3 regions of the Rhizobium sp. 01T437 genome follow, and region 3 is predicted to be linked to each of the others. Evidence: predicted binding sites of a transcription regulator. Region 3 holds the regulator's gene; each other region holds the start of a gene.
The links. The regulator PhoB, encoded in region 3, activates phosphate uptake and scavenging genes when phosphate is short. The targets are predictions, from matches to a motif close to TGTCATNNANCTGTCAT.

Region 1 (3,276 bases), on a different contig from region 3:
ATATTGCGTGCCCCTGAGGCCGCTCGCATCGATAACGTCATCATAGAGCTGGCCGAGCTGCCGCGTCGCTCGCTTCAGCGCGCTGTTGCTGCAGATCTGCCAGCTCTCGAAGAGCTTCGCCCGTTCATTCATCATCATTCTCCTGCAGCGGATGTCTCTAGCACATTGATGACGCGCCAAACGCCGCTACGTTTATTTTTCGTCGCGCCCCTTGCACAAATCCAGGTTCCTTACACATATAGTGGCATATACCACTAAATTCCAGTCATGAAAGGATGAAACCATGTCTCGCTCTACTCTCGGAACTGCCCTCGTTACCGGCGCCTCTTCGGGCATCGGCGCAACCTATGCCGACCGGCTCGCCAAGCGCGGCTACGATCTTCTGCTCGTCGCTCGCGATGCCGCCCGCCTGAACGCACTCTCCGAAAAGCTCTCGGCAGAGCAGGGGATCAAGGTGGACGTGCTTCCGGCTGACCTCACCAAGCGCGAGGATGTGCGCAAGGTCGAGCAGCGTCTGCGCGACGACAAGGCCATCACGCTTCTCGTCAACAACGCCGGCATCGGCCCGAAGGGCACGCTGCTCGAAGATGACATCGATTATCTCGAAACCATGATCGAACTGAACGTCGTCGCCGCAAATAGGCTTGCCGTTGCCGCCGCCCAGACTTTTGCCGAACGCGGCAAGGGCGCAGTCATCAATATCGCCTCCGTCGTCGCCCTCATCCCCGAGCGTTTCAACGGCACCTACAGCGCCACCAAGGCTTTCGTGTTGAACCTCACCCATGCGCTGAATGCCGAAGCCGGTCCGAAGGGCGTCAAGGTTCAGGCCGTGCTGCCTGGCCTGACCCGCACCGAGATCTTCGAGCGTGTCGGCGGCTCCTTCGACAGCTTCCCGCCATCCATGGTGATGGACGTGACCGACATGGTGGATGCCGCTCTCGCAGGTTTCGATCAGGGCGAGGTGATCACCATCCCTTCACTGCCCAATATTGCCGATTTTGACGCCTATACGGCCGCTCGTCATGGGCTTGGCCCGAACCTTTCTCTCGACAGGCCTGCCGCCCGCTACGGGATTTCCAAGGTCTGATTGCGACATTTTCGAACAGGGCTGCGGCAATCGACCGCAGCCCTGCGACAATAGCGTTGTACCTCATCTGCTAGGGCTTTGTTGATGCGCGATTCATTAGGAAAGTCAGTGACTTCAGCGACTTATGCACAGCTTTGCATTTCATGTCACCCGTCACAAACTGTCATCAAACTGTAATAATAGACGCCTAGCCGCCTTCCCGTGACGAGGAAATTCAGCGCCCCTGACAGTGGACACCCCCTCCATGGCGCCGGACCTCGTCGTCCTTTCGTTCCATCAGGGAAGAGTCGCAAATGCTCACCAAGAAACTTCTTTCGGCCTGCCTCGGCGCCGGCCTGGTTGCCGCTCTGGCAGTCTCGGCCTCCGCTGCCGATATTACCGGCGCTGGTTCGACCTTCGTCTATCCGGTTCTTTCGAAGTGGTCGGCAGACTACAACAAGGAAACCGGCGACAAGCTGAACTACCAGTCGATTGGTTCGGGTGGCGGTATCGCCCAGATCAAGGCTGCAACGGTTGACTTCGGCGCTTCTGACGCCCCGCTCAAGCCGGAAGATCTGACGGCTGGCGGCTTCGGCCAGTTCCCGCTCGTTGTCGGCGGCATCGTTCCCGTCATCAACGTCAAGGGCATCAAATCAGGCGAACTGAAGCTCTCGGGCAAGGTCCTCGCTGACATCTACCTCGGCAACGTCACCAAGTGGAACGACAAGGCCATCGCCGATCTGAACCCGGGCCTGAAGCTGCCCGACAGCCAGATTGCCGTTGTTCACCGTTCGGACGGCTCGGGCACGTCCTTCAACTGGACCAACTTCTTCTCCAAGGTAAACCCGGACTGGAAGTCGAAGGTTGGTGAAGGCACCGCCGTCAACTGGCCGGTCGGCATCGGCGGCAAGGGCAACGAAGGCGTTGCTGCTTACGTTACCCGCGTCAAGGACTCGATCGGTTACGTCGAATACGCCTACGCTCTGCAGAACAAGCTGCCCTACGTTCTCATCCAGAATGCTGCCGGCCAGTACCCGAAGCCGAACGCTGAAAGCTTCTCGGCTGCCGCTGCAAGCGCAGAATGGGGCAAGGCTCAGGATTTCTACCTGATCATGACCAACGCTCCGGGCGAAAAGGCCTGGCCGATCACGGCAACCACCTGGGCGATCATGTACAAGGAACCCAAGGACGCTGAACGCTCCAAGGCTGCTTTCTCCTTCTTCAAGTGGGCCCTCGAAAAGGGTCAGAAGGAAGCTTCCTCGCTCGATTACGTTCCGCTTCCGGACGCGCTCGTAAAGCAGATCGAAGATTACTGGACGGCCTCTTTCAAGAGCTGATCCTGACGAAACTGCGGTCGGGGCGGGAAGCTTGGCTTTCCGCCCCGAATGCCTTTGACACCCCCTCAAAGCAGCAGAGCGTACGGATATGAGCGAAGCATTGGCATCGCTGCCCGCCGACACCGCGGGCGTGAAGCGCCGCGACGGCGCCGCAGGCGATCGGATTTTTTATTGGATAGTCTTGGGCTGCGGCCTGTTTGTTCTCGCCGCCCTGCTGGCAGCGGCGGTCTCCATGGCCCTGGGCGGGCTTCTCGCGTTCCGGACCTTCGGCTTTGGCTTCCTGACCGGCACTGAATGGGATCCGGTTGCTGAGAAGTTCGCGGGTCTTGTGCCGATCTATGGCACGCTGGTCACCTCTGCGCTCGCCATGATCATCGGCGTTCCCGTCAGCCTCGGTATCGCGGTTTTCATTACCGAAGTTGCGCCGCGCTCGATCCGCGGGCCAATCGGCGGCGCCGTCGAGCTTTTGGCCGGCATCCCCTCGATCATTTACGGCATGTGGGGTCTCTTCACCTTTGCTCCGTTCATGTCGGATTACATCCAGCCGGTGCTCATCGACTGGCTGGGTCCGATCCCGCTGATCGGCGCGCTGTTTTCGGGGGCTCCGCTCGGTATCGGCATGCTGACGTCAGGCATCGTGCTGGCGATCATGATCATCCCCTTCATTTCCTCGGTCATGCGTGACGTCTTCCTGGTCGTCCCCGCGCAGCTGAAGGAATCGGCCTATGCGCTTGGTTCGACAAAGTGGGAAGTAGTGCGCGACATCGTCATCCCGCACACCCGCACGGCCGTCGTCGGTGGCATCTTCCTTGGTCTCGGCCGCGCACTCGGGGAAACCATGGCAGTCACCTTCGTCCTCGGCAACACCCATAA
Region 2 (3,276 bases), on a different contig from region 3:
CGAGCAGCAAAAGCAGCAGATGCGGCTCGCGCAGCCCGCTGCCTGTGGTCGCCGGAAGATTGATCGGCTGGCCGCGCCGCCGTGTCGGCCCGATACGGGGACAGAAGACCGCCATCGTAATTGTCAGCACGAAGCCGAAGATCATCACGGGCAGCACCATGCCGCCACCCCAGCGCCCGACCAGCTCGCCGCCGGTGAGCGTCGAAATAATGAAAGCGATCGAGCCCCAGACGCGCATGGAGCCGTAATCGAGCCCCCAGCGGCGCACGCCCGAAATCACGATCGATTCGACGACAGGCACATAAGGGGCGAAGGTCGCCCCCTGCAGCGCAAAGACGATCAGCACCGACCAGAAATTGCTTGTCCAGTAGAGCGCGATGGCCGTCAGCAGCGAGAGGGTGCCCGACCATAGCAGCACATGCGCCCGCTCCTGCATGCGGTCGGCAAAGACCGCGACGATCGGCGCCACGAGAACGCGCACCACCATCGGTACGGCGAGGATCGTGCCGATCTGATGATCGTTGAACTGATGAGTCGCAAGCCAGACGGGGAAGAAGGGCAGGACGATACCGTTGACCAGCAGCGGCGCGCTGTAACAAAGCGCGCTGAGCAGCCGGAAACGCGGCGGCGCTCCCTCACCCATCGAGGGATTTTGTGCGGGAATCATAGTGGACCTGAAGGAAACTGTGCGTTGCCTAACACATCCCATCAAACACGACTATGGCGAGAAATAGCCCAATCGAAACGATACGGATATAAATCGAAACGATTTAAAAAATAAATGGGGCCTGTCGCCAGATGGCAACGGCTAAATTCATGATGCACCGGCGGAGACCGCCGATGCGGTACGCACACATTATTCAGGCAGCCTGCGGGGCGAGATCGCCCTCTTCCAGCAATTCGACCGATGTCAGTGCCGGCACGTTGCTGGTCAGCGCACGCCAGGTGATGAGTTCGAACCTGCCGTCTTCATGCTCAACGATCGCCGTGCAGCTTTCGACCCAGTCGCCGGTATTGATGTAGCGGATGCCGTCCATATCCTCGATCACGGCGTGATGGATATGGCCACAGATGACGCCGTCGGCGCCGCTCTTGCGGGCTTCTTCGGCAACCACGCGCTGGAACTCGCCGATGAAGTTGACGGCGTGTTTGACCTGCAGCTTGGCCCAGGCCGAGAAGGACCAGTAGGGCATGCCGAGGCGGCGGCGGACCGCTGCGAGCACGATGTTGATGCGGATCGCCGTGTCGTAGGCCCAGTCGCCGAGATAGGCGAGCAGACGAGCGTTGCGCACGACGACGTCGAATTCGTCGCCATGCAGGATCAGGTACTTCTTGCCGTCGGCGCCGTCATGGATGATGCGCTCGACGACCTCGATGCCGCCGAAATGCATGCCCGGAAAGGCGCGCAGGAATTCGTCGTGATTGCCGGGAATATAGACGACGCGCGTACCCTTGCGCGCCTTGCGCAAGAGCTTCTGGACCACGTCGTTGCAGACCTGCGGCCAGTACCAGCTGCGCTTCAGGCGCCAGCCATCGACGATATCGCCGACGAGGTAGATCGTGTCTGCCTCGTGGTATTTCAGGAAATCCAGCAGGAAATCCGCCTTGGCGGCCTTCGAGCCGAGATGCACATCGGAAATGAAGAGGGTGCGGAAGCGCCGAGGTTCCATCATGTCTGTCACAAGCCTTTCCGCTCGTGTCCCATCGTTCTTCGTCTGGTCTTCCAAAATCAGACTCGTGTATCAGGAAGATGACAAACCGCAGGAAAGGCCTGCAAAGCCGTTCAATCCACCGGCCCAATGTCAGCTCCCGTTACCATCAGGTCAAAAAGTTCAGCTGCGGCTATTTCCGTACTGTTCCGACCGGTCGATTGATGTATGGAGGAGTCTTCAAAAGACTTCGAACAACGCTGGAGGCGGCGATGGATCACCAGGAAAAATCCAAATCGGAAAAGAATTTGACGGGCGGTAGCCTCGACGAGCAGGCGCTTTTCTTCCACCGCTATCCACGCCCCGGCAAGCTGGAAATCCAGGCGACCAAGCCGCTCGGCAACCAGCGCGATCTGGCGCTCGCCTATTCTCCGGGTGTCGCCGCTCCCTGCCTCGCCATCCGTGACAATCCGGAGCAGGCCGCGGATTATACGTCCCGTGCCAATCTCGTTGCCGTCATCTCCAACGGCACCGCCGTGCTCGGCCTCGGAAACATCGGCCCGCTCGCCTCCAAGCCGGTCATGGAAGGCAAGGCCGTCCTCTTCAAGAAGTTTGCCGGCATCGACGTCTTCGATATCGAAGTGGATGCGCCAGATGTCGACCAGATGGTCGCCACCGTCGCCTCGCTCGAGCCGACCTTTGGCGGCATCAACCTTGAAGACATCAAGGCCCCGGAATGCTTCCGCATCGAGAAGCAGCTGCGCGAGAAGATGAAGATCCCGGTCTTCCACGATGACCAGCACGGCACCGCAATCATCGTCGCCGCCGCCATCCTCAACGGCCTGGAACTCGCCGGCAAGAAGATCGATGAGGTCAAGATCGTCGCGTCAGGCGCCGGTGCGGCAGCGCTAGCCTGTCTCAACCTGCTGGTGACCCTCGGCGCCAAGCGCGAAAACATCTGGGTCCACGATCTCGAAGGCCTCGTCTATGAAGGCCGTGTCGAGCTGATGGACGAGTGGAAGGCCATCTACGCCCAGAAGAGCGACACGCGCACGCTCGCCGAAAACATCGGCGGCGCCGATGTCTTCCTCGGCCTGTCCGCCGCCGGCGTCCTGAAGCCGGAATTGCTGGCCCAGATGGCCGACAAGCCGCTCATCATGGCGCTCGCCAACCCGACGCCGGAAATCATGCCTGATCTCGCCCGCGCAGCGCGCCCGGACGCGATGATCTGCACCGGCCGCTCCGACTTCCCGAACCAGGTCAACAACGTCCTCTGCTTCCCCTATATTTTCAGGGGTGCGCTGGATTGCGGCGCCGAGACGATCAACGAGGAAATGAAGATGGCGGCGGTGCGCGCCATCGCGGCCCTCGCCCGCGAGGAACCGTCGGATGTTGCAGCCCGCGCCTATTCCGGTGAAACCCCGGTCTTCGGCCCCGACTATCTCATCCCTTCGCCCTTCGATCCGCGCCTCATCCTGCGCATCGCGCCTGCGGTCGCCAAGGCTGCTGCCGAAAGCGGCGTCGCCCGCCGGCCGATTACCGATTTCGATGTCTATCTCGACCAGCTGAACCGCTTCGTCTTCCGCTCCGGCTTCATCATGAAGCCGATCTTCACGGCGGCAAAGAC
Region 3 (3,276 bases):
CGAACGCCGCAAGGCTGTCCGGGTCGCCTGACCCGCACCTTCTCAACAAATGCAGCATCCGCCGCCCCTCTTCGCTGACGCGCAGAGGGGCGTATTTTTTTAGCCGGCACAGGAGGGCTGGAAAACGGCTCCTGACCACGATCTGCCGGAGGCCGATCTCTGCCTGCCGTTCACCATGCCTGACGATGCGAACTTATGTGGCCCAACGCCACCGATGCGTTTCAGCCCTAGACCGGTATGGAACGGTGGTCATGGCGCTGTAACGCGATTTTCTGATACAGATGCGGTATTCTCGTGGAGTAGCACGGCGCAAACAGTCGCTCAGGGGTGCCAATGGAGATCGATCCAAAGCGGATGACAATGGGGTTCGTCGGGACGGGCACGATTACCGAGGCCGTCGTCACCGGATTGAGCAAGACAGCGTTTCGCGACACACCGATCGTGCTGTCACCGCGCAGCGCGAGCGTCGCCGCCCGCCTTGCGGCGGCAAACCGGAATGTGTCGATCGCTTTGGGCAACCAGGATGTTCTCGACCGATCCGATCTCGTATTTGTGGCAGTGAGGCCGCAAATTGCCGAGGAGGTGATCCGCTCGCTCCGATTTCGGCCGGGTCACCATGTCATCAGCTTTGTCGCGGCCACGCCAATGGATCAACTGCTGGCGTGGATCGATCAACCAGTTCGCCTGAGCCTGGCAATTCCACTTCCGTTCGTCGCAGATCTTCAGGGCGCGACCGCGATCTACCCGCTCGACGAGGTTTCCCACGCCCTCTTTTCGGCGCTCGGAACGGCGATCCAGGTTGAAAACAAACTTGAGTTCGAACTTCTCGCGGTGGCGAGCTGCCTGATGGCCACCTATTTCGGCATCCTGGACGAGACGTCGACCTGGCTGCAGAGCCAGGGGCTTTCGGGAACGGCTGGCGACGCCTACCTCCGTCAATTGTTTTCCGGCCTCGCCCATGCTGCCCGTTCAAAACCTGTCGCGAGTTTTGATGAACTCATCGGCGAGCATTCGACCAAGGGCGGATTGAATGAACAGGTGCTCGAAGACTTTCGCGAGTTCGGCGGCACTGCGGCTCTGCAAAAGGCTCTTGATCGAGTTCTCGCACGCATTCGTCTGTAGAAAGCAGGTTCTCTCGAGGTCCGCTTTCGGCGCCTGGTGTCGGCTTTCATAAGAAGCTCGGGGTGCCAGATAGACAAACGGGCCGCCCGGCAAGCGAGCGACCCGTCTGGACCTCCGATCACTCGGATTAAGCTTCCATGGAATATCCCGCGCCGCGGACGGTGCGGATGACATCCTGCATGTTGGAGAAGTTCAGCGCCTTACGCAGGCGGCCGACATGGACGTCGACAGTACGTTCGTCCACGTAGATATCGTGGCCCCAGACGCCATCCAGAAGCTGCGAGCGGGAGAAGACCCTGCCCGGCGACGACATCAGGAATTCGAGCAGGCGGAATTCGGTCGGGCCGAGGCGGACTTCGCGGCTCTTGCGATGAACGCGATGCGTTTCGCGATCGAGCTCGATATCACCACACTTCAGAACGGTGGAGAGAACTTCCGGGCGGGCGCGGCGCAGCATCGCCTTGACGCGGGCGACGAGTTCCGGCGTGGAGAAGGGCTTGACGACATAGTCGTCCGCGCCGGTCGAAAGACCGCGAACACGCTCGCTTTCTTCGCCGCGGGCCGTCAGCATGATGATCGGCAGACGCTCGGTTTCCGGCCGCATGCGCAGCCGGCGGCAGAGCTCGATACCGGAAACGCCCGGCAGCATCCAGTCAAGGATGAGCAGGTCCGGGGTGCGCTCCTGAAGCCGGATTTCGGCCTCGTCGCCACGGAGGATCGTATCCACCTCGAAACCTTCAGCCTCGAGGTTGTAGCGGAGAAGCACGCTCAGCGCCTCTTCATCTTCAACAACTGCAACTCTTGGGATCATGCGTGTCAGTCTCCTAATGCATGATCCTTAAACCGGGGGTGATTTAAGCAAGGGACCATGCAGGAACTCGGAATTGGCTGCACCTTTGCGCGCCCCCGCGCGGGGCGCGCATGCAATCGGCAGTTCAGGATTACTCCGTCACCGCACCAACGGTATTGGAGCTATCGTCCTTCGGACGCTCGCCCTCCGGCTGGGCGCCGGTTGCCATGTAGTAGATCGTTTCTGCGATGTTGGTCGCATGGTCGCCGATACGCTCGATGTTCTTGGCGCAGAAGAGAAGATGCGTGCAGCTCGTGATGTTGCGCGGATCTTCCATCATGTAGGTGAGGAGTTCGCGGAACAGCGAGGTGTACATCGCGTCGATCTCATCGTCGCGCTCGCGGATGGACTTGGCCTTATCAGCGGAACGCGTCGTATAGACATCGAGCACTTCCTTGAGCTGGACGAGCGCCAGTTCGGAGAGATGCTCGAGACCGCGGGCGAGCTTGCGCGGAACGCCGGTGCTCTGGACGGCGATGACGCGCTTTGCGGTGTTCTTGCCAAGGTCGCCGACGCGCTCGAGGTCGGCGGCGATGCGGATCGAACCCATGATCTCGCGAAGGTCGGAGGCCATCGGCTGGCGACGAGCAATCGTGACGATCGCCTTGTCGTTGATTTCGCGTTCCGCGTGATCAAGGATCACGTCATCGGAAATGACCTTCTGGGCGAGCGCAGTGTCACCGTTGACAAGCGCACGGACGGCCTCGCCGACCATCTGTTCGGCAAGACCACCCATCTCGGAAATGCGCCGGGACAGGAATTTCAGATCGTCATCGTAAGCGGAAAAAATATGTGTCGATGCCATGGGGCTTTGTCCTCGAAAATCGGGAAGGCTTCACATCGCCAAAATCAGCCGAACCGGCCCATGATATAATCCTGGGTGCGCGGATCGTCCGGATTGGTGAACATCTTGTCGGTATCGTTTTCCTCGACCAGGTTGCCGAGGTGGAACATGGCCGTACGCTGTGATACGCGCGCGGCCTGCTGCATGGAATGCGTCACGATGACGATGGTGTAGTTTTCACGCAGCTCGTGGATCAGCTCTTCGACCTTGGCAGTCGCGATCGGGTCGAGCGCCGAGCAGGGCTCGTCCATCAGGATGACTTCCGGGCTGACGGCAACGGCGCGTGCGATGCACAGACGCTGCTGCTGACCGCCGGAAAGGCCGGTGCCGGATTCATGCACGCGATCCTTCACCTCATTCCAGAGGCCGGCGCGCTGCAGGCTCGTCTCAACGATCTGGTCCAGGTCGGCCTTGGACTTGGCAAGGCCATGGATGCGCGGGCCGTAAGAAACGTTTTCAT

Region 1: the regulator PhoB is predicted to act here: its motif matches at 1,249-1,265, upstream of pstS (phosphate ABC transporter substrate-binding protein PstS).
Region 2: the regulator PhoB is predicted to act here: its motif matches at 1,740-1,756, upstream of AC1DM5_RS01580 (UDP-2,3-diacylglucosamine diphosphatase).

Annotation. Positions count from the first base shown of each region.
Region 1 covers NZ_JBFTPM010000008.1:88,453-91,728, reverse strand. Annotated here, with positions in the region: gene AC1DM5_RS18175 (MarR family winged helix-turn-helix transcriptional regulator) at 1-132, opposite strand, end outside; gene AC1DM5_RS18170 (SDR family NAD(P)-dependent oxidoreductase) at 284-1,087, shown strand; gene pstS (phosphate ABC transporter substrate-binding protein PstS) at 1,381-2,403, shown strand; gene pstC (phosphate ABC transporter permease subunit PstC) at 2,492-3,276, shown strand, end outside.
Region 2 covers NZ_JBFTPM010000001.1:292,205-295,480, reverse strand. Annotated here, with positions in the region: gene AC1DM5_RS01585 (MFS transporter) at 1-667, opposite strand, end outside; gene AC1DM5_RS01580 (UDP-2,3-diacylglucosamine diphosphatase) at 861-1,673, opposite strand; gene AC1DM5_RS01575 (NADP-dependent malic enzyme) at 1,922-3,276, shown strand, end outside.
Region 3 covers NZ_JBFTPM010000006.1:131,126-134,401, forward strand. Annotated here, with positions in the region: gene AC1DM5_RS13680 (GcrA family cell cycle regulator) at 1-31, shown strand, start outside; gene AC1DM5_RS13685 (pyrroline-5-carboxylate reductase) at 334-1,122, shown strand; gene phoB (phosphate regulon transcriptional regulator PhoB) at 1,250-1,933, opposite strand; gene phoU (phosphate signaling complex protein PhoU) at 2,064-2,777, opposite strand; gene pstB (phosphate ABC transporter ATP-binding protein PstB) at 2,822-3,276, opposite strand, start outside.